DNA from 4 places in the Pseudarthrobacter sp. NS4 genome. Region 2 is predicted to be linked to each of the others. Evidence: riboswitches for the same ligand, from Rfam matches in the RefSeq annotation. Region 2 holds a riboswitch; each other region holds the start of a gene.
What was found. Region 2 has a riboswitch for S-adenosylmethionine ahead of NXY83_RS19410 (DUF1737 domain-containing protein). Riboswitches for the same ligand answer to the same signal wherever they lie in the genome.
Positions count from the first base shown of each region.

Region 1: linked by a shared signal. The riboswitch ahead of NXY83_RS12925 (aminotransferase class V-fold PLP-dependent enzyme) and the one ahead of NXY83_RS19410 (DUF1737 domain-containing protein) in region 2 are both predicted to bind S-adenosylmethionine.
Region 3: linked by a shared signal. The riboswitch ahead of NXY83_RS03550 (cobalamin-independent methionine synthase II family protein) and the one ahead of NXY83_RS19410 (DUF1737 domain-containing protein) in region 2 are both predicted to bind S-adenosylmethionine.
Region 4: linked by a shared signal. The riboswitch ahead of metX (homoserine O-acetyltransferase MetX) and the one ahead of NXY83_RS19410 (DUF1737 domain-containing protein) in region 2 are both predicted to bind S-adenosylmethionine.

Region 1 is NZ_CP103288.1:2,739,935-2,746,990, reverse strand. Features, by position in the region: gene NXY83_RS12955 (S1C family serine protease) at 1-562, shown strand, start outside; gene NXY83_RS12950 (hypothetical protein) at 581-958, opposite strand; gene NXY83_RS12945 (fluoride efflux transporter FluC) at 1,010-1,411, opposite strand; gene NXY83_RS12940 (fluoride efflux transporter FluC) at 1,408-1,860, opposite strand; gene NXY83_RS12935 (metal-dependent transcriptional regulator) at 1,902-2,615, opposite strand; gene NXY83_RS12930 (class I SAM-dependent methyltransferase) at 2,662-3,420, opposite strand; gene NXY83_RS12925 (aminotransferase class V-fold PLP-dependent enzyme) at 3,535-4,959, opposite strand; SAM riboswitch class IV at 4,998-5,111, opposite strand; gene hisN (histidinol-phosphatase) at 5,273-6,085, opposite strand; gene rsgA (ribosome small subunit-dependent GTPase A) at 6,134-7,056, opposite strand, start outside.
Region 2 is NZ_CP103288.1:4,127,364-4,134,419, forward strand. Features, by position in the region: gene cls (cardiolipin synthase) at 1-396, opposite strand, end outside; gene NXY83_RS19385 (aminodeoxychorismate lyase) at 490-1,419, shown strand; gene NXY83_RS19390 (pyridoxamine 5'-phosphate oxidase family protein) at 1,492-1,956, shown strand; gene NXY83_RS19395 (TetR/AcrR family transcriptional regulator C-terminal domain-containing protein) at 1,993-2,694, opposite strand; gene NXY83_RS19400 (hypothetical protein) at 2,917-3,171, shown strand; gene NXY83_RS19405 (GNAT family N-acetyltransferase) at 3,560-3,889, shown strand; SAM riboswitch class IV at 4,117-4,232, shown strand; gene NXY83_RS19410 (DUF1737 domain-containing protein) at 4,246-4,524, shown strand; gene NXY83_RS19415 (rhodanese-like domain-containing protein) at 4,521-4,931, shown strand; gene NXY83_RS19420 (O-succinylhomoserine sulfhydrylase) at 4,931-6,139, shown strand; gene NXY83_RS19425 (DUF1905 domain-containing protein) at 6,136-6,444, opposite strand; gene NXY83_RS19430 (HNH endonuclease signature motif containing protein) at 6,526-7,056, shown strand, end outside.
Region 3 is NZ_CP103288.1:742,267-749,322, reverse strand. Features, by position in the region: gene NXY83_RS03580 (isopenicillin N synthase family dioxygenase) at 1-556, shown strand, start outside; gene NXY83_RS03575 (CoA-binding protein) at 587-1,012, opposite strand; gene NXY83_RS03570 (hypothetical protein) at 1,076-1,987, opposite strand; gene NXY83_RS03565 (RNA polymerase sigma factor) at 1,984-2,535, opposite strand; gene NXY83_RS03560 (adenylosuccinate synthase) at 2,935-4,224, opposite strand; gene NXY83_RS03555 (M14 family zinc carboxypeptidase) at 4,468-5,532, opposite strand; SAM riboswitch class I at 5,752-5,856, shown strand; gene NXY83_RS03550 (cobalamin-independent methionine synthase II family protein) at 5,869-7,056, shown strand, end outside.
Region 4 is NZ_CP103288.1:1,504,084-1,511,139, reverse strand. Features, by position in the region: gene NXY83_RS07035 (CoA-acylating methylmalonate-semialdehyde dehydrogenase) at 1-293, opposite strand, end outside; gene mmsB (3-hydroxyisobutyrate dehydrogenase) at 307-1,209, opposite strand; gene NXY83_RS07025 (LysR family transcriptional regulator) at 1,348-2,247, shown strand; gene NXY83_RS07020 (zinc-dependent alcohol dehydrogenase family protein) at 2,271-3,389, opposite strand; gene NXY83_RS07015 (MFS transporter) at 3,494-4,876, opposite strand; gene metX (homoserine O-acetyltransferase MetX) at 5,058-6,173, opposite strand; SAM riboswitch class IV at 6,186-6,301, opposite strand; gene NXY83_RS07005 (bifunctional o-acetylhomoserine/o-acetylserine sulfhydrylase) at 6,420-7,056, opposite strand, start outside.

The DNA of each region.
Region 1 (7,056 bases), 1.4 Mb from region 2:
AACAGCAGGCGTGGTGAGCGGCCTGGGCCGGGCCATTCCCGTATGGTCCGGCGGCAACCGAAGGGTCATCGAAGACGTGATCCAGACTGACGCTGCATTGAACCCTGGCAATTCCGGCGGGGCGCTGGCTGATACGCACAGCCGGATCGTTGGCATCAATACGGCCGTAGCAGGTGCCGGACTGGGACTGGCGGTTCCGATCAACGCCACCACCCGCCGGATCATCTCCGCCCTGCTGTCCGACGGACGGGTCAGGCGGGCTTACCTTGGCCTGATCAGCACCCCGATGCGGCTCAGCCCAAGCGCTGTGATCAGGACCGGCCAGCGGGACGGGCTCCGGATCGTGGAGGTGCTGCCGGATTCTCCGGCGGACAAGGCAGGCCTGTCAGCGGGGGACATCCTCTTGAGAGCGGGCGGCCGGCCTGTCAGCAATGCCGAAAGCCTGCAGCGACTGCTTTTTGCCGATGCCGTCGGACAGCCACTCGACGTCGCCGTGTTGCGGGACGGCACGGAAATCCATCTGGTGGCGGTCCCTGAGGAGATGACCAGCAACGGTACATGAGCCGTCCGGGCGGAGCGGCTATTGCCCCGGGCCAGTCGCTGCCACGTCCGCGATGCCGACGAAACGCGTGCCGACGCCGTCGAACTCGCTCCGGATGAAGCCGGGCTGCACGGGCGGCACCTCAGCGGGTCCATGGTGGCCGCACACCACGTACGTGAAGTCCGGCCACCACTTCTTGGGGCGGGCCGCCTCCTCGTAGCCGCAAACGGCGCATTCCAAGTGGACCCAGACCGGACGCTTGCCCGTCCGGTTCGCACGGGACTGAACCAGCCAGGCCGGCGGGTTGTCCAGGATTTCGCCCAGTTCTGCCTCGGTCATCCACTTCGGAAGGCCATGGCGCCGTGCCATTTCCATCGGTACATCCAGGGCTATTGCTGCGTCACGTCTGCTGATCATCAGAATCCACGATACGGGAGTCCGCCAAATCGGCTCCTCCTGCGCCCAACGCTAGGACGATACTGCAATACCCGCCGCGGCCGCGGCAAAGCCCAGGAACAGGTTCGCTGCAATGTTAAGGGCCGCTGAACCAAACCGTGCTTCACTCACCAGCCGCACAGTGGCGGTGGTCCACGAACTGAAAGTCGTCAGGCCCCCGGCCAGGCCTGTAGCCAGCCCCGTGTGCCATTCATCGGCCAGTCCCAGCTGCGCAGCGAGGCCTGATGACACCCCGATGATGAAGCAACCTCCCACGTTCACCAGCAGCGTTGCCCACGGCCAGTGCAGCTTTTCCTGCCCGCCGGGCAGTCGGATGCTGCGCGTGGAGCTGTGGTGCGCGAACCAGCTGTCGATGCCAAACCGCAGCAGCGCGCCCAACACGCCGAAAACCCCCACCAGGACCGCAGTGATCACGGCCGGCCGCCCGCAGCCACGCCTGCCGGATTCCGGGGGAGCAACTTCCCCAGACGCCAGCCCAGACCGGCAGCCAATAATCCCAGGAGCAGCGAGAGCACCAGATAGGCAATCCAGGCCGGATGCGCGCCGGCCCGTGCCAGCTGGTCCACAGCGAACACGACCGCGGAAAATGTGGTGAAGGAACCCAGCAGTCCGGGACCAAGTCCCGCCCGAAGCCAGAAGGATGTCCGTGGCCGGTCCATCCAGGCCGTGGTCAGCGCGGCCAGGACAAAGCTGCCGGTGACGTTGATCCAGAGCATAGCCCAGGGAATTGATCCGGGCTGATCGGGAAAGGCGAGTCCCAGGCCATATCGCAGTTCACTGCCGATCAGGCCACCAACGGCGACCGCAAGCCACGCCCGCCCCGCCGGCATTCCGGGCCGCTTCACGCCGCTAATCCAAGGCATGCCGTCACCAAGGCGGTCGCCGGCCGAAAGGCAGCCCCAACTCAGCCCTCTCCCAGCAGGCAGCCGGGATGGGGATGATCGCTGTGGACCCAGAGAGCCGAGGTGATTTCGTCAGCAAGGTCATAGTCCCTGGTCCGCCCCGAGTTGCGGATCCGCACCACCAGCGCGCCACCGAACGGCCTGCGGCCAACAACCTCCACCTCGGCGTCGAGGTCTATCTCCTCAGCGGACAAGTAGCGGAGCAAATCCGGGTTGTCATCGCTGATCCGGGTGATCCTGCCCGTGTGGCCCTTATCCAGTTCACCCATGACATGGGCGCGGGGCATAAGAACCTTGCCGTCAGCTGTCGGGATCGGATCGCCGTGCGGATCACGGCTTGGGTTGCCGAGCTTGGCCGCGACCCGCTCAATGAAGGTATCCGATACAGCGTGCTCCAGCAGCTCGGCTTCGTCGTGGACCTCGTCCCAGCTGTAGCCCAGCTGCTGGACCAGGTACGTCTCGATCAGGCGGTGGCGCCGGACCATGGCAAGAGCCAACCGCAGGCCGGCATCGGTGAGGGTGATGGCGCTGTATGGCTTGTGGTCGACAAGGCCCTGGTCCTTCAGCTTGCGGACCATCTCCGACACGGAGGAATTGGCCACCCCCAGCCGCAGGGCCAGCTGGGAGGACGTGATGGGCTTGTCCTGCCATTCCGTGAATGAGTAGATGACCTTGACGTAGTCCTCGATGGAGGAGGAGGGCGCGCTGGTCTTCACAGGACCAAGCCTAGCGGGTGCCCGTGGGCCGCAACGGCGTGGCAGGTCATATTTTGACTGCCCGCCAGGACAGCGTCAGGTAGGGCAGTTCGAGTTCCTCGTCCCCGGCATGGCCAAGGTGCTCATGCAGGTACCAGTCGAGGTTTGCGAGGACTTTGGCCCGGGTGGCTTCACCGGCACGCAAATAGTAGCTGCGGGATTTGGTGAGTTCGATCAGGTCGGTGGTGCTTACTACGTCCTGCCAATGCGTCACGTGGCCTTCGGGCTGTCCGAACTCCGGCCCAACCACTGGCCGGTGGTCCGGCTTGTACACGTCCCCGGCGTGCATGATCCGGGAGAGCCTGTGCACCCACGGTACGGACGTGTCCAGCTGGTTCCAGACCAGCCCGAGCGTTCCGTGCGGCCGGAGCACACGGGCGAGTTCGGTGCTCGCGGCAAGGGCATCGCACCAGTGCCAAGCCTGGGCAACGGTGACGACGTCGAAGGCCGCCGGCGGCAGGCCCGTCATCTCGGCGGTCCCGAGGACAGCGGTAGCGTCCGGATAGTGCGTTTTCAGCTGGTCAAGCATGTCAGCGGATGGATCGACGGCGGTCACAGCCAGCCCGCTGCCCAGCAGCAGTTCGGTGAATTTGCCGGTTCCGGCGCCCACATCGAGCGCATCGCGGGCCCCGGCAGGCACGAGCCACTGCGCAGATTCTGCAGGGTAACCGGGCCGGACCCGCTGGTAGTGCCTGCCGCCGTCCTGGAAGCTCTGGCCGAGCTCCTGGCGCCGCCCATGATCAAGCCTGGGGCCACCCCGAACCACGCGCGGCCTCCTTCGGTTTATGCCTGCGGTATCTTTCGAATTTACCGCATTCACCCCTGACTGGAGCGCCGACTCTGACCGGAGCGCGGGCTCCGACGGGAGCGCCGGGGAGGATCAGCCGTCAAGGCAGGGGGCAGCACCCGCGGTTCCCGGCGTGTTCGGAGCCCAGTGCGGGTAGGTGCGCGTGTCGTTCGCGGGAACCCAACGGCCGGCGTCCACCACGTAGTCCCACCCCAGGCCGTCGCGGCGCAGATTCCTGATGCCCGCAAGGAGCCGCTCTGCGTCCTCGAGCCTGGAACCGACACCGAAACTGGCGCGAAGGGAACCGGATGGCAGGCCCAGCCGCTTCAGCAGTGGATGGGCGCAGAAGCGCCCGTCCCGCAGGCCGATGCCATGCTCGGCCGACAGGTACGCCGCAACCAGCCCGGCGTCGTAGCCCTCGACGGAAAAGTTGACCACGCCGATGGTGTCGGTGTCCGCATTGGTGTCCTTGAAGATCTGGTGGACCGTTACACCGTCGATCTCCTGCAGGCCCTCCACCAGGAAGGAACGGATGGCGGACTCGTGTGCATGCCAGCGGCCCTGGTCCAACCCCGCGATCACCTGGGTGGCGCGCGCAAGGGTTGCGGCACCCAGTACATTGGGGGACCCGCCCTCATGGCGGGCCGGGCCGGTGGCCCAGCTGACGCCGTCGAGCCTCGCTTCCTTGACGGCGCCGCCGCCGGCAAGGTGGGGGGTACCGGCGTCGAGCCAGTCCGGGCGGCCCACCAGGACGCCTGCGCCGAACGGCGCGTAGAGCTTGTGTCCTGAGAAGGCGATGTAGTCGACGTCGTCTGCGCTGATGTCCACGCGGCGGTGCGGGGCAAGCTGGGCTGCATCCACCACGATCCGTGCGCCGTGTTGGTGTGCGAGCGTGGCAAGTGCCCGGACCGGAAGGATCTCGCCGGTGACGTTGGAGGCGCCGGTGATGGCCAGCAGGCTTACGCCGCCCTGCTCCAGTTCGGCGCGCACTGACTCGATGGTTCCGGCAATGGTGTCGGCGGCAATGATGCTGCGGTGGGGAACGCCCTGCCAAGGCAGCAGGTTGGCATGGTGCTCGATGTCCAGGTACAGGACGTCGCCGGCCGGGCGTCCGTCGGTGGCGGGGAGGCAGCCGGCCAGCAGGTTGAGGGAATCCGTGGTGTTCCGGGTGAAGATGACGGAGTCGTCAGGGCGGCCGCCCACGAAGTCCCGGACAATGCTGCGGGCATTCTCATAGACGGATGTGCTGATTTGCGATGCGTAGCCGGCGCCGCGGTGGACACTGGCGTAGTACGGCAGGACCTCATTGAGGTAGGCGGACACCACTGACAGCGCAGGGGCCGATGCGCCGTAGTCGAGGTTCGCGTACCGGACGTGGCCGCCGCTGATCAGGGGCGCCTGGATTTCCGCTCCGGTGACGGCGGCAAGGGGACGGCCGGCGACTGCCTGGCGCTCGTCAAAAGCGGCAGACGTTGCGGCGGGAATGGCGGCGTTGGGGGAGACGGTGGCAGTTGTCACAGAGACCTCACTTCAGGACAGGACTCCGGCATACAGGGAATCCGCGCTTGCCGCATCCACTCCGGACCGGCCTGGTCGTCACCCGGGGCACCCCGCCGCGAAAGGAGGGTTGCCGGCCAGCAAACCGGGGTTTTGCGCTGGCACTCGTGACCTGGTTAAGAGCGTAGAACATGCGGTGGCCAGGTTTGAAGCCGGGGCAATTGTTAAGGGTTTTGTTACGCCACGGCGGGAAACCGGCCAGTCGGCCGAAGAAAACGACGGCGGACGCCTCCTTTCGGAGGGTCCGCCGTCGATTCTTCGGTCTTTCAAATGGTTACAGCAGGTCGTCCAGGTACGGGTTCAACCGCTGCAGCACCTCCGAGTGCAGGATGGAGTTGGTGGCCAGTGCGTTGCCGCCGAACGGGCCGTCCTCGCCCTCAAGGGATGTGAAGCGGCCGCCCGCCTCCACCACAATCGGCACCAGTGCGGCCATGTCGTACAGATTGAGTTCGGGTTCGCAGGCAATGTCCACCGAGCCTTCAGCCACCATGCAGTAGGACCAGAAGTCACCGAAAGCACGGGTCCGCCACACGTCCTCGGTAAGACCAAGGAACTCGTCCAGGTTCCCGCGTTCCTTCCACCCGCCCAGGCTGGAATAGGACAGGGAGGCGTCGGACAGGCTGGAGACGTCGGACACCCGGAGCCGGGTAGCCGCGGCAAGGGAACGGCCCATGTAGGCGCCCATGCCCTTGGCCGCCCACCAGCGCTTGCCCAGGGCGGGAGCGCTCACGACGCCGACCACTGGCTCGCCCTCATCAACTAGGGCTATGAGGGTGGCCCAGACGGGGACGCCGCGCACAAAATTCTTGGTCCCGTCAATGGGATCGATGATCCACCGGCGCGAGCCGTGGCCTGTGCTGCCGAACTCCTCGCCGAGAACCGCATCGCGTGGCCGGGAACGGGAGAGCTGGCCGCGGATGGCTTCTTCGGCGGCTTTGTCCGCATCGGTGACCGGCGTCAGGTCAGGCTTGGTCTCCACATGGAGGTCCAGGGCCTTGAAGCGGCTCATGGTCTGGTCATCCACGGAGTCGGCCAGGACATGGGCCAGGCGCAGGTCATCGTTGTAGCTCGAAGCGGGTTGGATCATGGTTCCAAACTACCGTCTGCAGGCGCTTCTGCTGGGAGATCGGCTTTGTCAGTTGACGCTGCCGAGCTCCTTGGTCTCCTGTGCTTCCATCCGGGGATCCGTTCCCAGGAGCCGGCGCAGGGATGCCAGCCGGGCTTCACCGGTGGGGCCTGCATGCCCGCCGGCCACCCATGCATCGAGCCCGCAGTGCACAGCCGAGGCGGTGTGCTTGCAGCCGCGTTCACAATCGTCAGTTCCCGGGGAAAGGTCCGGGAACGACCTCAGAATCCTGTCGGGATCCACGTGCGCCAGGCCGAAGGAACGGATGCCCGGCGTATCGATGATCCAACTGCCGGGCGGGGCGTCCGCCAGACGCAGCGCCAGGGCTGACGACGACGTGTGGCGGCCACGCCCGGTCACCGCATTCACTCCGCCGGTGGCGCGTTCCGCCCCGGTGAGTGCGTTGACCATGGTGGACTTCCCGACGCCTGAGTGCCCCAGCATCACAGTGACCTTCCCGTCCAGGTAACCCCGGAGCTCAGCTACCGCTGTGCTGTCCAGCCGGGCGGACAGTCCGTCGTCGGAACGGGCGTCGATGCCGGAGGCCTTGACGTCCGCGGTCCGGCTGATAATCACCGGGAAGTCCAGATGCGTGTAGTTCGACAGGAGCTCCGCGGGATCCTTGACGTCCGCTTTGGTGACCAGCAGGATCGGCTCGATGCCGGCGTCATACGCTGCCACCAGTGCCCGGTCGATGAACCCGGTGCGGGGCTCCGGGTTGGCGGCCGCTACCACAATGACCAGCTGGTCCGCGTTAGCCACCACGGCCCGCTCCACAGGATCGGTGTCATCGGCGCTTCGCCGCAGGAGGGTCTTCCGGTCCTGGATCTTCACCAGCCGGGCCAGGGTATCGGGGTCACCGGAAACGTCCCCCACGAGTGAAACGAAATCGCCGGCCACCACGGGGTTGCGCCGCAGCTCACGGGCCCTGG
Region 2 (7,056 bases):
CGGGTAGCCCGGGATCAGGTCCACCGCGTTTCCATCCACCATGGGCAGGGATCCAAGCCTGCGGTTCAGCTCCGCGGCGGACCTCACCCATTCCGGGCCGGGGTAGTCGCTTTCGACGTCGGCGAGGGATGAGATACCGGCGCGTACCCTCTCGTTGACCTGTTGCTGCTGCTCCCGGCGGCGCTTTGACAGCTGGAAGTTGCCGAACAGCAGGAACAGGATGATGCCCACAAACGGGACGAAGAAGATGCCCAGCAGCCAGGCCATCGCCGTGGTGGGCCGCCGGTTGCCGGGGATGATGCCCACGGCCAGCACCCGGATCAGCAGGTCGGCAACGGCCAGCAGCACCACAATCCATGTCGGCTCGGAACCGGCAAGCGAAAATGGCCACAACACGAGAACCCCCGGAAGATGAGCTCCCGGCGGACGGTTTCCGGCCGGGGCACTCCGCCCAGCTTATCCGGCGCGGCGCCGCACTAAGCTGGAGCCATGACCTCTCCAGCTCCCGTGGTTCTCGTTTTCCTCGATCCCGCCTACCCGGACGGCCGGCTGGCCGATGCCTCCAAGCCCCAGCTGTTGGTCACGGACCAGGGTGCCACGCGTGGTGACGGCATCTTTGAAACCATGCTCGCGGTGCGGGGAACCGTGCGGAAGCTGCAGGCGCACCTGGACCGGCTGGACGGTTCCGCCGAAGCGCTGGACCTCAAGATTCCGGGCCAGGATGAGTGGCGGCGCGCCATCGCGTCGGGCCTTGCCGAACACGGGTCACAGCACCCACCCGCCGCTGCTTCGGACGATGAGCTGGTGGTCAAGCTGGTAGTGACCCGCGGCGTCGAGGGCGCGCCAGCCCCCACCGCCTGGGTCCAGGTATCGCCGGTCGGGGCGGCTGGGCGCCGGCAGCGCGAAACGGGCATCGATGTGATCCTGCTTGACCGTGGTTACGACAGCGATGCCGCGGAGCGCGCCCCGTGGCTTCTCCTGGGCGCCAAGACACTCTCCTACGCCGTCAACATGGCAGCACTGCGCCACGCACACAAGCAGGGCGCCGACGACGTCATCTTCTACTCCTCCGATGGTCGGGTTCTGGAAGGCCCCACGTCCACCGTGCTGCTGGCGCATGTGGAAAAGTCCGACGACGGCACCTCCGTCAAGCGCCTCATCACCCCTCAGCTGGACAGCGGGATTTTGGCCGGGACGTCCCAGGAAGCCCTGTTCACGGCAGCCAAGGCTGCGGGCTGGGAGCTGGGCTACGGTCCGCTGGAACCCCAGGACCTGCTGGATGCGGACGCGGTGTGGCTGATCTCCAGCATCCGGCTGCTGGCTCCGGTGAACCGCATCGACGGCAAGGAAATCGGCACCCCTTCCCTCAAGAAGGAGCTGACTGCCGAACTGAACGAGCTGTTCGCCGGCATCCAGTAGGCAAGTCCCGTTCCCCGCGTTCCTGGTGCGGCGGGATGTTCCTTCCGCGGCCGGCGCCGTATCGTGTGGTTCATGACTTCTCACGTGCAGCCAACCGAGAACCTGACGTTTGATGAGTGTTGGGAGTTGCTCGACGGCGACGCCCTGGGCCGCCTGGCACTTGTGGTGGACGACCATCCCGAGATCTTCCCGGTCAACTACGTGGTTCACCGACGCAGCATTGTTTTCCGGACCGCCGGGGTCACCAAATTGTGGAACGCCAAGTCGGAAAGGCCGGCGGCCCTGGAGATCGACGGGTATGACCCCCAGACGGAAGAGGCATTCAGCGTGGTGGTCCGCGGGGACACCGAAATCATTGAGGACCAGGCCGAAAAGGACGCCGTGGATTCGCTGGGCCTGGAGCCATGGCAACCGGGCGAGAAGGCCCATTACATCCGGCTGTCGGCCCGGGCCATGACGGGGCGCCGCTTCAGGGTCAACCAGCCGGACATCTGGAACACCCGGATCCAGGACCGGCGACGGTCTTCCTTCGAGTAGTTGGTGCCGCAGATTCAGGCACGGAACCACTGCCGGCTAGGCCGAATGCGCCGACTGCAGTGAGAGCTGGGATTCGAGCCCGGACAGCAGGATGGTGAGTCCCTGGTCGAGTTCCGCTGAGCCGTCGTATTCCGTCAGGGCGGGTGCCAGGGCGCGGAGCTTGGGAAACTCTTTTGCCGGCAGCCGGTGGAGCCCCAGCCGGAGCAAAGCCTCGTTCTCTTCCGGGTCCACCACGAATTCCTGCAGCTCATTGAGGATGTGGCCGTAGAGGAAGCCGTAGTAGGCGCGGTAGACGTGGAGTGCGTCCGCCGGTCCGAATCCTGCCCCTGCCAGCAACGAGAGGATCTGTTCGAGCGGGCGGAGGGTGCCCAACGGCCGCATCCCCAGCGGCGTGGACAGCGGTCGGGTCACCAGCAGCGGCACCACATTGGGATGCTTCAGCGCCAGCAGACGCAGGTTGTGGGCAATCTGCCGGAGCTGGGCTTTCCAGTCGGGGTCTTCAGAGTGGATGGGAAGTTCGTTGAGTACCAGCTCCGACACCCCATCGAGCAGTGCGGCACGGTTCTCGGCGTAGCGGTAAAGGCTCATGGGATCGCGGCCCAGCTCCTGCCCGAGCCGGCGCATGGTCAAGGCCTCCAGCCCTTCGGCGTCCACGAGCTCCAAAGCCTTGGTCAGCACCAGCTCTTTGCTGAGCCGGGCCTTGCGCTCGGCGGCTCTAGGGGTATTCGGGGAAGCCATCGTTTCCATCCTGGAGGGGCGGCACTGATCCGAAGGGTAATTCCAGACGGTTGCCGTATCTGTAGTCTACGGGTAAAGTCTACAGTGTAGATGAGGCGTTACGCCGACTGTGGGTCCCCAATTTTAGGTGGCCAAACACACTCCATTGCCCCGTGCAAGGCATTTGAGGTCTGCTGCTGTAGCCGAACGGCGGCGCCACGCACTTAGCGAAGGGACGCCGCCATGGCACATTCGCAGTTCGACCTTTTTCTCCAGGAAGCCACCTACCTGGACCAGGCCTCTGACTCGACGCTTGACCAGGACCGCCTTTACGGCCTCTATACCAGCTGGTGCTTCATCAACCAGCAGGTCCCCGGACCGGAGTCCAAGTTCTGGGCGGCGATGCAGAACAAGATCGCCCCCGGGAACAATGGCCTGCGCATGAAGGGTCCGGCCGCTGCGGACTACATCATGACCAGCTACCCCGGCCTCGTATAGCCGCAGTACAAAGAAAAAGGCGTGAACCGCCGGCACGTGGCCGGCGGTTCACGCCTTTTTCGCTACGTTTCTCCGGGCTGAGTGGAACCTGAACAGTGGACCTGTCTGCGAGGCTGGTGTTCGCAAAGTACTGCCGGTACGCGCGGTTCCACCAGTCAAGCCGGGCGCTGAGTCAGAAGGGCTGAAATGAAGGACATCGGCGGGAATTTGCCCCGGGCATCTGGGCGGTTCGCCGCCCATCTTCCCCATCCTCTTGTCCCCGGAATCAGCATCAAATTGCTTGAGGGTGCTGATGCTGCGCTCCTGGCCGAGGCGTACGTGCGCAACCGCGGGCACCTGGCGCCCTGGGAACCAAAGCGGGACGGCTTTCTTCACCCCTTCCCGCCAGATGGACATCATCCGGGCCATACGCGCCCAATACCAGTTGGGGACCGAGCTTCCGTGGGTTCTGGTGGAAGAGGACAACGACGGCGGAGCGGAGCACGGCGGCGGGCGAATCGTCGGGACCATTACCCTGACCGGAATAGTCCACGGCCCGTTCCTCAGCGCCAACCTGGGGCACTGGGTGGACCGGGAACTCAATGGACGCGGGATTGGATCAGCAGCGGTGCGTTTCGCCGTCGGTTATGCGCAGCAGGAGCTCGGGCCCCAACCACGCGAAGCCGGGGTACGCGGGCTGAACCGGTACGGCGTTGTGGCGCGGCAGTTCGCGTGCTGATGTGGACCCCCGGATGCTGGTTATGGCGGTGGGGCACTGCCCCGTAGGAACCGTATCTGGCGGCCGGTCCGCGTATGGCAGGAAAAGCCCGCCCACCCGGTGATGTCGCCGTCGTCCGCTCCCTTGGCGCTCGGAAGTTCCTGGCTGCTGCACCACGCACAGTTCGGTTACGCAACATGACGACGGCGGCGGTGCGGCACGGCGTGCCGGATGTTACGTTTCTGGGGAGTAATGAGTACCGGCGCCAAGCCCTGACTGGCCGGTCGGCAACCCTCCCTTTCGCGGCGGGGTGCCTCAGGTGAATACTCGGCATATCGACCGATTCGAGTTGCAAGCGTGAGAGAAGGAGATCCGTCATGTCTGACGCACCCGCCCCTGAAGAGAAGCTGTCCTACCGACTTATCAGTGGGCCGGACGACCGCGCATTCTGCGAGCGGATTTCTGCCGCACTGTCCGAGGGTTATGTGCTGCACGGGAGCCCGGCAGTAACCTTCAACGGCAGCGGCGTCATCGTTGCCCAGGCCGTCGTGTTGCCCGCCGCCATCGCGTCCGCCGATGCCGCCGTCGCCACCGCTGTTGACCACCTGGAGTCGGCCAACGAGGACCTTGAGTTCGACGGCGAGGGCCACGCATGAGCTACGCGGGAGACCTGACGCCCCAGGAAGCCTGGGCCAAGCTGGAACAGGGCGCCATCCTGGTGGATGTGCGTACCGAGGGCGAATGGGCCCATATCGGCATTCCGGACACCAAGGCCACCGACAACGATCCGCTGTTCATCCAGTGGACGTTCCCCGGCGGCATCCCCAATCCCGACTTCATCAAGGACCTGAGCCAGCAGGCGCCGGAGGACCCGGCCGCGGAACTGCTGTTCATCTGCCGCTCCGGCCAGCGCTCCATCGCGGCCGCCACCGCCGCGACGCAGGCCGGATTCACCTCCTACAACGTCCTTGAGGGCTTCGAGGGCGAGCCGGACCGCTACGGCGAACGCACCGTCAACGGCTGGAAGAACCGCGGCCTGCCGACCAACCTGGGAAAGAACTAGTGACCTTCAACAACGACGCCGCCGGCTGGAGCCCCGACACCCAGGCCGTGCGCGGCGGGCTGGACCGCACCAACTTCCAGGAAACCAGCGAAGCCCTGTTCCTGAACTCAGGCTTCGTGTATGAATCCGCGGCCGCTGCCGAGCGGGCGTTCACAGGCGAGGACGAGCGCTTCGTCTACTCCCGTTACGGCAACCCCTCCGTGGCCACGTTCCAGGAGCGGCTCCGCCTGCTCGAAGGAACCGAGGCGTGCTTTGCGACGGCGTCCGGCATGTCCGCCGTTTTCACCGCGCTTGGTGCCCTGCTGGCTGCCGGCGACCGGGTGGTGGCGGCCCGCTCGCTGTTTGGGTCCTGCTTCGTGATCCTGAACGAAATCCTGCCGCGGTGGGGCGTGGAAACTGTCTTCGTGGACGGCCCGGACCTGGAGCAGTGGCGCGACGCCCTGTCCCAGCCCACCACCGCAGTTTTCTTCGAATCCCCGTCCAACCCGATGCAGGAGATCGTGGACATCGCCGCGGTCAGCGAACTTGCGCACGCGGCGGGGGCCACCGTCGTCGTCGACAATGTCTTTGCCACTCCCCTGCTGCAGCGCTGCGGCCAGCTGGGGGCCGACGTCATCGTCTACTCCGGCACCAAGCACATCGATGGCCAGGGCAGGGTCCTGGGCGGCGCGATCCTGGGTACCAGGGAATTCATCGACGGACCGGTCAAACAGCTGATGCGCCACACCGGCCCGTCACTGTCCCCCTTCAATGCATGGGTCCTCACCAAGGGCCTGGAGACCATGTCGCTGCGCGTCAACCACTCCTCGGCAAACGCGCTGCGGCTCGCCGAGTGGCTGGAGCAGCAGCCGGCGGTGAGCTGGGTGAAGTATCCGCTCCTGAAATCGCACCCGCAGTACGAGCTAGCGGCCAAGCAGATGCGGTCAGGCGGCACAGTGCTCACCCTGGAACTTGCGACGACGGGCGGCCGCTCAGGCAAGGAGGCCGCCTTTGCGCTGCTGGACGGGCTGCGGATCATCGACATCTCCAACAACCTGGGCGATTCCAAGTCCCTGATTACGCACCCCGCCACCACCACACACCGCGCCATGGGGCCGGAGGGCCGCGCTGCCATCGGACTGAGCGACGGCGTTGTTCGTCTGTCTGTCGGGCTCGAGGACGCGGATGACCTGATCCGCGACCTGGAACAGGCCCTGAAGCAGATCTAGCCTGGTTCCTCAAGGAGGGTGACGGTCACCGCAACGTTGTCGCCGCTGCCGATCTTTGCTGCTGTCCGGACCGTTTTCTTCACCGGCAGCAGGTAGGAACTGGTCTTGGTGTCGGCAAAGAGCGACGTTTCCCATGCGTGCCCTGCGATTTCTGCCCCGACTTTGATGGAACCAAAAGCCTTGCTGGCGCGGGCGCTGCGTTCCCTGATTTCCTCGGCAATGTCTGCCGGCACTGTGAGGAAATGCCAGCCGGCTTCCCCTGGATAGAGCCACAGTTCGGCAGTGAATGAGTACGACGCCGTCACGCGGCGAGTATGGCACGTTGCCTTGGTGCGCGCCAGTGGGAGGCAGCTCAAATTGTCAGACCCTTCTGTGATGCTTTGGGTATGGCAAGCAGAGCGGTGGTGGAGGCGTTGGAGGTCCTGGATGCGTCCCTTGCTGAGCTTGCTGCTGTGATCCGCGGGACCGGTGCCGCTGGTGCTGGTGCCGGTGTTGATCTGTTGCGGGAGCAGGCGGATCGTAGCCTTGACGGGCTCGAGGGGGTTGCCCGGCTTGAGGCCGGGACTGCTGCGTTGAAGGTGTATCTGGCGGCGGAGTATGCAGAAGCAGCGAACTCTATGGCGGGACCCGCCGTATTGCCGTATGAGGCCACGGCCCGGGAGATGTCGATGGTTGCTGAGGTCGCGGGCGTGTTGACGGTGAGCGCCCCGGCTGCCGGTGCCTTGCTGAACCAGTCCCGGGTGCTGACCACTACCTTGCCGCTGACCCTGGCGGGGTTGCAGGACGGGACCCTGTCCTGGGCGCACGCGAAAGCCATGGTCGAGGAAACCGCCGCCCTGGATCCTGCCGGGGCCGCGGCGCCGGAGGCGCATTTCCTGGATCCGGACGCGCCGAACCCGGCCCGCGGCTGCCCTGCC
Region 3 (7,056 bases), 1.1 Mb from region 2:
TGCCATAGCGGTTTCCCTGGAACTGCCCGAGGACTACTTCGACGAGCCCTTCCGTGATTCACCGGCCTGGATGGGCAAGCTGGTGCACTACGTCGGCGGCGTGGTCGAGGCAGCCGGCGACCAGGGAGTGGGCGCGCATGCGGACTACGGATTCGTCACGCTCCTCCTGCAGGACGAGGTGGGCGGGCTGGAGGTCCAGCCTCCAGGCGTCACGGAGTGGCTGCCTGTGGAGCCTATCCCCGGCGCCTTGGTAGTGAACCTCGGCGAGATGCTGGAAGTGGCAACGGAGGGATACCTGGCGGCCACCATCCACCGGGTCCAGGCACCGCCCCCGGGCGTCGACCGGTACTCTGTCCCGTTCTTTTGGTCCCCGCGGCTGGATGCCGTGATCAAGCCGGTCCCCCTGCCACCGGAGCTGAAGGCGGCTGCGAGGGGCATTACGGACGACCCCGCCAACCCGCTCCTGGCCTCGTTTGGCCTCAACATGCTGAAGGGCCGCATGCGCGCCCACCCGGATGTTACCGAGCGCCACTACCCCCAACTGATGAGGCGCTGAGCCTGCCGGTCCCGGAACGGTGCCGCAGGATCAGAGATTGAACTTCCAGGCCAGCTGCGCCGGGCAAACGTCCATGACCACGTCCAGTCCCGCAGCCCTGGCACGCCCCACCGCAGCCTCATCGATCACTCCAAGCTGAAGCCAGACTGCTTTGGCGCCCACCGCAATCGCCTCATCAACCACCGCTCCCACTCTGTGTGAGTTCACAAAGCAGTCCACGACGTCGATCGGATGCTTTTCGGCCGGAATGTCAGCCAGGGTGCGGTACCCCTGTTCGCCGTGCACCGGATCGCCGGGCAGGTTGACGGGGATGATCTCCATCCCCAGCCGGTCCCTGATGAACAGCGAGGTGTCGTAAGCGGCGCGCCATTGGTTGGTGGTGAGGCCCACGATGGCCCACCGCCCTTTGGTCCGCATAAGGCGTTCAAGGACAGCAGGATCGTTGGTGTGGCCCATTCGCTTAGCCTACCCGCGCGCAGGTTCCACTGAGGTGGACAACCAGGGCCTTCCAGCCCGAAACTACCGCTTGAACTTCTCCAGCCAGCTGTTGCCTGGTGATGGCTTGCCTGCTGCTCCGATTGCATCCCCGGCCTGGCGTACAACTTCCTTGACCGGCTTCCCGGCAGCTTCAACCGCCGGGCCCGCCCCGTCAGCCGGTTGTCCTTCCCCGCCAATGACCCTGCCGTGCCGGGGCGGCTGCCCCGCCTCGCCGCCATCCGCCACAGCAGCTTCAGCAGCCGCCCTGCCCTGGTCCTGGCCGGGTGCCTGGCCGCCGTCGTGGACACTGCCAGGAGGCGTGTCCGCCGCTTCAGGAGGCGCCGGCGACGGCGGGGGCGCCACAACCTGCTGTTGCCCGGCAGGCTGGTCCTGCCGCAGCTGATGAATATCAGCAGGGCCAGGTCCCGTTGGGCGCGGTTCCGTGGCAGGCTGCCCGCTCATGGCATCTTCCGCGCCCTTTGCGGTATCAGTCTGCAGGAACCCGCCTGCCGCTGCCTGCGCCGGCAGGCTCCAGGAGGGCGACCAATCCTCCAGCAGCTGCTGGACCGAGGAACTCCCGGCGTGGCCGGGGGCGGGGGAACTGGCAGCGACTCCGCCTATTCCCGTACCCATGCCTGCTATCAGGGCAAGGCCCAGGACCATGGGCCGGTGGCGGCGCAGCTGCCGCCGCGACGCCAGCTCGTCACCAGCATCGCTTTTCCCATGACCCTGCCATCCGTCCGGCAGCTCAAATGGAGCGGCCGGTGGCTCCTCACCGGCGCCTGCCAGCATGCGGGCAAGCTGACCGGAGGGAGGAGGCACCTGAAGGGCTGCCAGTGATCCCAGTGAAAGAAGTGCTCCGCGGAGTTCGGCGTCCCCGGCGTCCCCGGCGTAGCCTGCGTCGAGGAGCATGTCATCCACCATGTCCCGCAGGCTGTCAGCATGGCGTGTCATGGCTTGAGGTACTCCTTTACGGCCGAAAGTTCCCTGAGCTTGAGGAGCGCCCGCCGCTGAAGCTGTTTCACGGCACCGGCGCTCTTGCCCATGGCGTCTGCCGCCTGCTCCACGGTGAGCCCGCCAACGAGGCGGAGTGACAGGACTTCCCGCTGGTCGTCGGCAAGCCCGTCCAGCAGCCGGAGGACTTCCTGGGGCGACATACTTTCCAGCGCTTCGGTTTCCGCCGACGAATCTTCCCGCTGGTCCAGCTCAGGCTCAAACGGCAGCTTCACGGGAGTGCGGCTTTGCCGGCGGTGGTCATCGACCATGCGGGCGTGAGCCACCGAAAAAATGAAGGTACGAAGCCCTGCGGCACCACCGTGCACGCCGTTCAGCCGAGGCAGGACGGAGAGGAACACCTCCTGCATTGCCGCCTCCGGATCCTCGACTCCCCGGGCTGCGAGATACCCCAGAACCTGTGATGCATAGGTCCGGTAGACGAGGTTGAACAGAGCTGGCTGACGGGACTCGTCCCGCAGAGCCTCCTCTGTCAGTGCATCGGTCACGGACATAGTGCTTTCAGTCATAGAGGGATTGTTTGCCGGGGAAACCATCCACTGGAATGCCTTTTCCCTGCATACTTTACCCCCCGGTAACCACTGCACCGTGACGCCACGGGCGCTACCGGCCCCGGCACATGGCAGCGTTCCCTGCCGCCGGAGAAATGCAAGAGCCGGCCTGGAACGTGATGGGGGACAAGTTCCAGACCGGCGCTACGTAGAGGTAATCGCCAGGGACGGCGAAAGGGTTACGCGTTTTGAAAAAAACTTCTAAAACTTTTTCCTGGGCGGTTCAGCGGGCAGCCGTGGTCAGCATGGCGCACCCCCTGCCGGCGCGGCCCCCTGGAGCCAAAAGAAGCGGCGGGCACCCACCAGGGTGACCCGCCGCCGTCGTGCTTTGGTATTTCAGTCGTTGATGAGGTCGTTCACCACGATGGTCTGGTCACGGTCCGGGCCCACGCCGATGGCGGAAAACCGGGTGCCGGACAGCTTTTCCAGGGCCAGCACGTAGTTGCGGGCGTTCTCCGGCAGGTCGGCCAGGGTGCGGGCGCCGGTGATGTCCTCGGTCCAGCCCTCGAAGAATTCGAAGATGGGCTTTGCGTGGTGGAACTCGGTCTGCGTCATGGGCATCTCGTCGTGCCGCACGCCGTCCACGTCGTAAGCCACGCATACGGGGATCTGCTCGATGCCCGTCAGGACATCCAGCTTGGTGACGAAGTAGTCCGTGAAGCCATTGACCCGGGAAGCGTGCCGCGCCAGGACGGCATCGTACCAGCCGCAGCGGCGCGGGCGGCCAGTGTTCACGCCGAACTCGCCGCCGGTCTTCTGGAGGTACACGCCCATCTCGTCAAAAAGCTCAGTGGGGAACGGGCCGGCGCCGACGCGTGTGGTGTACGCCTTGATGATGCCGATGGAGCGGGAAATGCGGGTGGGCCCGATGCCGGATCCCACGGAGGCGCCGCCGGCGGTGGGATTGGAGGAGGTCACGAACGGGTAGGTGCCGTGGTCCACGTCCAGGAACGTCGCCTGGCCGCCTTCCATCAGGACCACCTTGCCCTCGTCGAGTGCAGTGTTCAGGACCAAAGTGCTGTCGATGACCAGCGGGCGGAGCCGCTCGGCAAAGGACAGGAAGTACTCCACGATCTCATCCACCAGCACGCTACGGCGGTTGTAGACCTTGACCAGGAGTTCGTTCTTCTGGCGCAGCGAACCTTCCACCTTCTGGCGGAGGATCGACTCGTCGAACACGTCCTGGACACGGATGCCCAGCCGGGCAACCTTGTCCATGTAGGCAGGACCGATGCCCCGTCCGGTGGTCCCGATGGCGCGGCTTCCGAGGAAGCGCTCCGTCACCTTGTCCAGCACCTGGTGATAGGGAGCAACAAGGTGCGCGTTCGCGGAGACGCGGAGCTTGGAGGTGTCGGCGCCGCGGGCCTGGAGGCCTTCGATCTCCTGGAAGAGTGCTTCCAGGTTAACAACGCAGCCGTTGCCGATAATGGGGACCGCGTTGGGGCTGAGAATGCCTGCCGGCAGCAGCTTGAGTTCGTACTTTTCACCGCCTACGACGACGGTGTGCCCGGCGTTGTTGCCGCCGTTGGGTTTGACAACGTAGTCGACGCGGCCACCCAGAAGGTCAGTGGCCTTGCCTTTTCCTTCGTCGCCCCATTGGGCTCCTACGATCACAATTGCTGGCATGGGATCCTCCCCCATTCGTTCGGGCTGCCCGGTCCGGCCACAAAGTGGCTGGCCGGCGAAGCGCCGTTCATGAGAATGCCCCGAATGGACCGGCCTTCGCTGGTCCGCGGGGCAGCACAGCGACGCAAGAGTTCCGGGGCTCTTACCACCCAAGTTTAGCCGATGGGCGACTTTATCCACTCGCTGGACCGCCGCGGTCCTTCTTGCAGGGTAAAGGACCGCGGCGGACTGTCAGCGGTGGTGCTACTCGTCGTCGGCTTCCTCACCCGGCCGGGAGGTCTGGGTGGCGAGGCTGTCCCAGAAGGAGGTGTCAGCGGCGGCGATTGATCCGTCTGCAATGGCGGCGGCGGTAGCGGTGAGCGTGGTGACCGTCTGCTTGATCAGGTACCCGTTGCTCCGGAGGCCCAGGGCGTAACCGTCCAGGTAGTGGTCGGACATGCCGCGCATTTCAAACAGCAGCGTTGCGATCCCGTACTCGACGGCGATGCCGTTGCGGCTGATGGTTTCGGCGCTGCCGCCCGCGTACTTGCCCAGGTGTCCCCAGCCGGTGGAGTCCACGTTGTGGAACACCACCGCGCCCAGCTGCTTGGACTTCTCCACCACAGCAGGATCGGCGTTCGGCGTCGTGGGGTACAGGATGGAGCCGGACACCAGCTTTCCGTGGCGTTCACTGCGGGTGCCCTGATGGTGCAGGTCGATCATGTAGTCGATCTTGTACTTGCGCATCACGTTGTTGTGCAATGCCTGGGTTTCCGGCTGGATCTTGGCCACGTGGTCGCGGTTCAAGTCCACCTCCTCCGCGTTGTAGCGGGTCATGTGGCGGTCACCCTTGGCCAGATAGCCGTCGAGCGGGAAGTTCACGTCCCCCATGGCACCATCCGCGTTGAGCATGGGCACAATCAGGATGTTCACGCCATCCAGGATGTCGGCGGACTTACCCGGCCCCAGGTGCTTCACGAATTCCAGGGCGCCCTCGGTGGTGAGCTGCTCGTTGCCGTGCTGCTGCGTCAGGTACAGGATGGTCGGCTTGGCCGGGTCCGAAATGTACTTGACCAAGTGGATGTCGCGTCCCTTGACCGTCTGTCCGATGACCTCGAGTTCCATGGCGGACTGGCGGGCGTCCTGGTCCTTCAAGAAGGAAACCATCTGGTCATAGGTGGCCAGCTTCGAGGTCGTGATCTGGCCGTTCCCGTCATAGTTGGGGCCTTCACCAACGGCCTTGGCCAGCGGGGCAGGTCCTGCCACGACTGCCAGTGCCAGGACTCCGGACACGGCCACAGTTCTGAAAGTTGCCAGGGATTTTCTCACGTGCTTTACCTCTTCCGAGTGCGTTGGTTTGCCACCAGCCGCCATGTCCCCCATTGCGGCTGTGACATCAGCCAACCAACGTGGACAAATACTGTCAATGGACATGACAGGAATATGCAGCCAGTTATTACGAATCGAAAGTCTGCCGTCCGGCCCACCGGGCGCGACACAAAGCGAAGCGAATTTGCCACCGCCCCCCGTGCTGGATTTAAGTGTGAGTACCCATCCGGAGCGGCTGAGAGACCTGGATCGTTGAAGCCGCAGCAACCCCACATTCAGCAGGTATCCTGCCTGTGACGGTGCTACTGCCAGGACCGATGGAAAGGAAATTCCAGCATGTCCCTCAACACTGACCATATCCGCGTCACCCACGCCGGTTCTTTGCCCCGCACCCCGGAACTGATCGCCGCCAATGCCGCTAAGGAATCAGAAGGCATCACGCCTGCGTTCCTGGAACTTCTCGAAGCTTCAGTTGCCGATGTCGTCAAGCGGCAGAAGGACCTCGGAGTGGATATTCCGAACGACGGCGAATACGGGCACAGCATGTCCAATTCGGTCGACTACGGCGCGTGGTGGAACTACTCCTTCGCCCGGCTGGGGGGTCTGGAGCCCACTGACGTGGACCGCTGGAAGGATGCCACAGTCCATCGGTCTTCCCCCGGGCATATCGTGCTCACCTCGTTCCCGGACCGACGGGACCGGCTGGCGTTCAATGACGCCTATACCGATCCGTCGTCCGGGATCCTGGCACACCGCAAGAGCGTTACCCAGCCCAAGATCACGGGTCCCCTCACCTATACGGGGCAGGACCTGGTGGCCTCGGACATCTCCAACCTCAAGAAGGGCCTGGCAGCCGCCGGACTTACGGAGGGCTTTGTGGCGTCCCTTTCGCCTGGTTCCTGTGCCCGGGTCGCCAATGAGTACTACAAGTCCGATGAGGAACTGCTCTACGCGTGTGCTGACGTCATGCGGGAGGAGTACAAGGCCATCATCGACGCCGGTTTGACGGTTCAGCTCGACGACCCCTCACTCGCTGAAAGCTGGGACCAGATTAATCCTGAGCCGTCCCTGGAGGACTACCTCAGGTTCATCCAACTGCGGGTTGAGGCAACAAACTGGGCCTTGCGGGACCTGCCTCAGGAACAGATCCGCCTGCACGTCTGCTGGGGATCCTGGCATGGACCGCACACCACTGACATCCCGTTCGGGGACATTGTTGAATCGGTCCTGCAGGTCAACGCCGGCGGGTATTCCTTTGAAGCGGCAAACGTCCGCCACGAACATGAGTGGCGGGTCTGGGAAGACACCAGGCTCCCCGAGGGCAAGGTCATCATCCCGGGCGTCGTTTCCCACGCCACCAATGTGGTGGAGCACCCGGACCTGGTGGCGGACCGCATCGTCCGTTTCGCGGAGGTAGTGGGCCGCGAGAACGTCATTGCCTCCACGGACTGCGGCCTGGGCGGGCGCGTCCACCCGCAGATCGCCATCGCCAAGCTGGAAGCACTGGGCGAAGGCGCCCGCCGG
Region 4 (7,056 bases), 1.8 Mb from region 2:
TCGGCGTCGGAGAGTACCTTGCCGTGCTCGCTGGTCAGGATGGCGGCGAGTTCGGACTTGCGCTGCGTGAGGATTTCGCGGACGCGGAAGAAGATGTTGGTCCGTTTGGCAAGGCTCGTTGCCCGCCAGGCCGGCAGCGCTGCCGTGGCGGCGGCAATGGCTTCCTCTACGCGGGCCGCGGAGGCCAGTGCCACCTGCTTTTCCTGCTCTCCGGTGGCAGGGTTGAAGACCGGGCCGAAACGCTCGGCGTCGGCAACGCGGCTGCCGTTGATGTAATGCGGAATGGTTTGCATGCTTGTCTCTCTTCTACTTTGCTGAATCGAGGGAACCGTCAGCGAGCTTGATGATCATGGAGCAGTCCTTGCCGGACTCCCCCGCATCGATCAGGCGCTGGTACAGCTGCTGAACGTGTTTGCCGATCTCGAGCGGCGTGCCGGTGTCCTCGGCAGCGCTGATGGCCAGCCCGATGTCCTTGTTCGCCAGTTCGGCTGTGAACGTTGGCGCGAAGTCGTTGTTGGATGCCGCGGTGGGGACCACACCGGGAACGGGATACCAGGTGCGCAGGGCCCAGCTGTCCCCGGAGGACACTGAAGCGATGTCCCAGAACACCTTCTTGTCCAATCCGAGCCGGTCCGCCAGCACGGCACCCTCGGCAGTGGAGGCCAGGTTGATCAGGAGCATCAGGTTGTTGCAGATTTTGGCCGCCTGGCCGGTGGTGGCTCCGCCGGTAGGGATGATGTTGGCGGCCATCGGCCCGATGTAGCGGGTGGCATCGGCCACGGCGTCCGCTTCTCCACCCACCATGAACGTGAGCGTTCCTGCTTGGGCACCGCTCATCCCGCCCGAGACAGGGGCATCGACGAAGCGGAAGCCGGCGGCAGCAGCGGCGTCGTGCAGTTCCGTCGCGGCGGCGATATCGATGGTGGAGGAATCAACCAGAAGTGTGCCCGTATCCGCGTGCGCCAGCACCCCGTCCCCGCCCAGGTAGACGGCCTTGGCATGCTCGCCCTTCGGAAGCATGGTGAACACCACGTCGGCTCCCGCCACTGCTTCGGCGATGCTCCCTGCCGGCTTCACCCCTGCGGCCTCGGCGGCGGCGAGAGCGGCGGGGCTGAGGTCGAATCCCCGTACGTCGTGACCCGCCTGCGCGAGGTTACCCGACATGGAACCGCCCATGTTTCCCAAACCGATCCAACCGACTACTGCCATGGCATAAGCTCCTTTGCTGTGCTTCGGCCGAGGGCGGCCGGAAGGTCTGTGTCCACCGTCACACGCTGCTACAGTGCATTCAAGGGGAAAAATCACAGATGGTATGTGCACCGATGCACACGATGGAGAGGGCACCGGGTGGCGCAGCTTCCGAGTCCGGACGACTTGCTGATTTTGCTCACTGTTGCCCGGCTGGGACGCTTCAACGCCGTCGCCGAAACGTTGGGCACCACGCACACCACCATTTCGCGGCGGATCCTCGCCCTCGACAAGCAATTGGGCGGCCGGACGCTGGAGCGCAGCCCGCACGGCTGGGAATTGACGGAGCTCGGGGCTTCGGCCGTCGCTGCGGCGGAAAGAATCGAGGAAACGTTGGGGTCATTGGCCGCCGTCATGGGCCAGGACCGGGACGCCCTCGCCGGCATGGTGCGCATCAGCACTTCCGACGGTTTCGGCGCTGAATTCGTGACCCCGGCGCTGGTCCGTCTCCAGCAGCGGCACCCGATGCTGAATGTGGAGATGCTCAGTGCCACGCGCAAGGTCAGCCAGAACCGCTCCGGCGTGGACCTGGAAGTGGTGGTTGGCCGCACGGACGTAAGCAACGCGCAGGCCATCTTCCTGACCAATTACTTCCTCCGGCTCTATGCCAGCCCCGCCTACGCCGCCGGACGGGGCTTGCCGGAGACACCCGACGGCGTGGGGCAGCACGGCTTCGTCTCTTACGTCGAGTCGGCACTCCAGGTTGCCGAACTGGGACACCGGTCCTCGCAGCTGCCGATGCCGAAGTCCAGCTTCCAGGCGACGAGCATTTTTGCGCAGGTGGAGGCGGTGCGCCGTGGCGCAGGCATCGGGCTGCTTCCGAACTTCATGGTGGCGCGGGATCCGGAGTTCGTTCCGGTGCTCCCTGATGCCTTCCAGCGCCAGGTGCCCATCTGGGCGGTGGCGCGGCCGGAATCGCTCCGGTCCGCCCGGGTCCGGGCCGTGATTGCTGCGCTGAAGGAAGAAGTGGCGGGACGCCAGGATCTGCTGGCAGCCTGATCCCCGGCTGTCCGGAGCCGTTGTCAGGCCTGGAAGAGCCGCCTCACCACTTGCCCGGCGGCGAGTGCGTCAAGGCCTTCGTTGATCTCGCCAAGCGGCCGGGTGTCGGTGTGCAGCAGCTCAACGGGAAGCCTGCCCTCGCGCCAGTACCCAAGGTACAGGGGGATGTCCCGGCCCGGAACGGCGTCGCCCATATATGAGCCCAAGAGCCGCTTGCCCGCCCCGGCGAACTGGAGCGCGGGCACTGTCAGTTCCGCTGTGGGATGCGGCAGCCCTACCGAGACCACGGCGCCGCCACGCGTTACGTGCCCGAGGCATGATGCGATGACCCGGGCCGATCCCACGGCTTCGATGGCGGTATCCACGCCGTCCCCGGCGGCGTCTGCAATCAGGCGGGAAGCCTCGTCCGGGGTTCCCGCGGCTGTTGCCCCGCACTTCAGGGCGAGCCCGTGCTTGCCGGCATTGGGATCGATGGCGATCACGGAGGAAGCACCGGCGAGCGCCGCGGCCATAACGGCTGAAAGCCCCACGGCGCCGAGTCCGAAGACGGCTACGGACTGGCCGGGCTGGACAGCCGCCGTGTTGAGGACGGCTCCCATGCCGGTGAGTACGGCGCAGCCGAACATTGCCGCAACAGTGCCGGGGACGTCGTCATCTATGACCACCACTGATTCCCGGGCCACCACGGCGTAATCGGCGAACGCCGAAACGCCCAAATGGTGGTTGATGCGCTCCCCCGCAGGCGTCCGCAGCAGGGCCTCGCCATGCAGGAGGTCTCCGGAGCCGTTGACTTCCGCCGCGCGGTGGCAGAGCGCCGGGCGGCCCGCCCGGCACGCACGGCAGTCACCACAGCTGGGGACGAAGACGAGGACCACATGGTCCCCGGGGGAAACATCCGTGACGCCTTCACCCACCGCGGCGACCCGTCCTACTGCCTCATGCCCCAACGCCATGGGAAGGGGCCTGACGCGTGAGCCGTCCACCACGGACAGGTCCGAATGGCAGAGGCTCGAGTAGGTGATGGTGATGCCCAACTCACCGGCGCGGGGTTCCGGCCGGTCAAGCTCCTCGACCCGAAGGGGCCGCGCTTCGGTGTAGCTGGTTCCTGACGGGACCGTGGAGTAAAGGACGGCTGCTTTCATGGGAAATCCTGACTTCGTCGAAGGTGCTGACGGCGCACTGCCCGGGCCTGCGTGGTGGCGGGCCCGGGCAGTCGGTGTGCTGTTTGGCTCTTGTGCTGCCAGTGCTATTTCTTTGCGGCCGCGAGCAGGTCGGCGGTGCCCTGGGCGTCGGCCGCGTCCACGTCGTGGAGCGAGATGCCGCGGGTCTCCCGGAGGAAGAGCACGGAGATTGCGGTCACGATGCAGGCTCCCAGCAGGTAGAGCGCCACCGGAGTGGAGGAGTTGAAGGTTCCCAGCAGCGCAGTGGCGATGATCGGTGCCAGCGAACCGGCGACGATGGAGGTCACCTGGTAGCCCAGGGAAACGCCCGAGTACCGCATCCGGGTGGGGAACATTTCGGCCATGATGGACGGCTGGCCCGCGTACATCAGTGCGTGGAACAGCAGGCCGATGGTGATGGCGGCCAGGATGACCATGTCGTTTCCGGTGTCCATCATGGGGAAGGCGAAGAAGCCCCAGGTGCCACCGAGGATGGCGCCTGCCATGTAGACCGGCCGCCGGCCGAACGCATCGGACATCCTGCCGACCAGCGGGACGGCGCAGAAGTGGATGAAGTGCGCCACGAGCAGAAGCAGGAGGATGCGGGAGGTGTCGGTCTGGACGACGATCTTCAGGTAGGTGATGGAGAAGGTCACCACGAGGTAGTACAGGATATTCTCGGCAAAACGCAGGCCCATGGCGGTAAAGACGCCGCGGGGGTAGCGGCGGAAGACTTCGGCAACGCCATAGCCCTTCTTCTCCACCGTGACTTCCTTGCGGGCTTCGATGAAGATCGGCGCATCCTGGACCTTGGTGCGGATGTAGTAACCAACGATCACGATGACGGCGGAGAGCCAGAAGGCGACGCGCCAGCCCCAACTGAGGAATGCTTCCGGGGAAAGCGTGGCCGAAAGGGTGAAGAGGACGCCGGTGGCCAGGAGGTTGCCCATCGGTACCGCTGACTGTGGCCAGCTGGACCAGAACCCGCGGGACTTGTTCGGGCTGTGCTCGGCAACCAGCAGGACGGCTCCGCCCCACTCACCGCCGACGGCGAAGCCCTGCACGAAGCGCAGGAACACCAGGAGGGCCGGAGCCCAGTAGCCAATCTGGGCGAACGTGGGCAGGCATCCCATAAGGAAGGTGGCGACGCCCACCAGGACGATGCTCAGCTGCAGCAACTGCTTGCGGCCGAACTTGTCGCCGAAGTGGCCAAAGACAATGCCGCCGATGGGGCGGGCCACAAAGCCTACGGCGTAGGTGACGAAGGCGGCAATGATGCCGTCCAGTTCGGTCCCTGAATTGGGGAAGAACGTTTTGCCGAACACCAGGGTGGCGGCAGAGGCATAGAGGAAGAACTCGTACCACTCAACAACAGTGCCGGCCATGGAGGCCGTGACGACTTTCCTCAGGCCTGAGGCCTTGACGTCGGTTTCCTCGGGCCGCCGTGCGGCGGAGCTTTCCGTACTCATGAGTGAACTCCTTCGGCGTCGTCTTCGACACCACTGGGACAGGCTGTGGCGGATACACGTGATTGTGGCCACGAACCGCCGGGTCCCATTGAGTATGGTCTGCCTATACGCCCAGCTCAACGGCGAATCATGCAGAGTCTATCTGCATAATTGCACATATTCTGCCGTCTGGGGCGTGGTGTTATGCCGAAAGGTGCCCCCGGAGCTGCGATCCCAGCTGGCCGATTTCGGTGAGGAACCCGTCATGCCCGATGGGCGCCTCGATGAGGTGGACGTCCACCTCTCCAGGGAGTGCCCGTGCCAGTTCCCGCGACTGGGACGGGAAGTAGAGCCGGTCCGAGTCCACGGCGGCGACGAAAAAGCGGGCTTTGGCACCGGACAGGGTCTGGGCGAGGGACCCGCGTCCCCGGCAGATGTCGTGGCTCATCAGCGCCTCGGTGATGGCGATGTAGCTGTTGGCATCGAAGCGCTGGACCAGTTTGGTGCCTTGATGGTCCAGGTAACTCTCCACCTGGTAGCGTCCGCGGGCCGCAAGGCGCTCGCCCTGCAGGGGTGATTCCAGAGCCTGTGGGGCGCGGCCGAACCTGCCTTCGAGTTCAGCGGCTGAGCGGTAGGTGATGTGGGCGATGCGCCTTGCCAGGGCCAGCCCGTCCTCCGGGAAAGGGCCGCCGTAGTAGTCGCCACCATTGAAATTCGGGTCCTGGCGGATGGCGAGGGTCTGCGCCTGGGCGAAAGCGATCTGTTCAGCCGTGCTGGCTGCTCCCACGGAAATGACGGCGCAGCGCTGCACGCGTTCGGGGTAGGTGACAGCCCATTCCAGGGCGCGGGCCCCGCCCATGGAGCCGCCGAGGACCGCGAACCAGCTGCCGATGCCGAGCTGGTCTGCCAGCCGGGCCTCTGCGACGGTGCTGTCCCGCAACGTCACCAGCGGGAAACGGGAACCCCAGGGGCTCCCGTCCGGGGCGGGCGACGACGGCCCCGTCGAGCCGTAGCAACCGCCCACTATGTTGATGGACACCACGAAGAACCGGTCCGTGTCGACGGGCGCGGCGGGGCCGGCCAGCTGTTCCCACCAGCCCGGCTCGTCGGTGTCACCCCGGGTCACATGGGTGCTGCCGGTCAGGGCATGTTCGATCAGGATGGCGTTGCTGCCGTCCGCGTTGAGGGTTCCCCAGGTTTCGTACGCGAGCGTGACCTCCGGCAGGTACCCGCCGGCTTCGAGTTCCAGCCCTCCAATGGAGGCGTAACGGACAATCCCGTGTTCGGGAGCGGTGGTACGGGTGACGGTAACCGTCATGGCAAGACCTCTTCTACGCGCTTGCCCACCGTCGAATGACCGGCAGGCCAGGTCTTCACCCGGGGCACCCCACCGCGGAAGGAGGGTTGCCGGCCAGCAAGCCGGGGCTGTCACTGGCACTCATGACCTGGTTCGAGTGTACGAAACACCACCCGCCCCGGGCCAAGAGTGTGACTGGTTGTGACTTCCCCGCCCCGCCGCCGGCAGCCTTCCTGGCCGGCAGCCGTCGTCATCCTTTGGTCCTGGTCAGGCGCCCGAGGCGTCCTTGGCGGCACGGAAGCCGGCCTCGAGGTCGGCCAGGATGTCGTCGATGTGCTCAAGGCCCACCGAAAGGCGGACCAGCCCCGGGGTCACGCCGGCCACCGCCTGCTGCTCCGGGGAGAGCTGGCTGTGGGTGGTGGACGCCGGATGGATGACCAGGGAGCGGACGTCACCAATGTTGGCCACGTGCGAATGCAGCTCCAGGGCGTCCACGAACCGCTTGCCCGCCTCGGCGCCGCCCGCCAGGTTGAAGGAGACGATGGCGCCGGTGCCTTTGGGGCCGTACTTGCGGCCGCGTTCGTACCAGGGACTTGACGGAAGGCCCGCGTAGGCGACCGATTCGACGTCGTCACGCGCTTCGAGCCAACGTGCCACTTCGGCGGCGTTGGCCACGTGGCGTTCCACGCGCAGGCTCAGGGTCTCCAGGCCCTGCGAAATAAGGAAGGCGTTGAACGGCGACACCGCCGAGCCCAGGTCCCGCAGGAGCTGGACGCGTGCCTTGAGGATGTAGGACAGGTTGGCGCCCAGGGCACCGCCCTCGCCGAGGTCGCGGCCGTAGACCAGCCCGTTGTAGGTGGGGTCCGGGGTGTTGAAGCCGGGGAACCGCTCCGGGTCTTTGCTG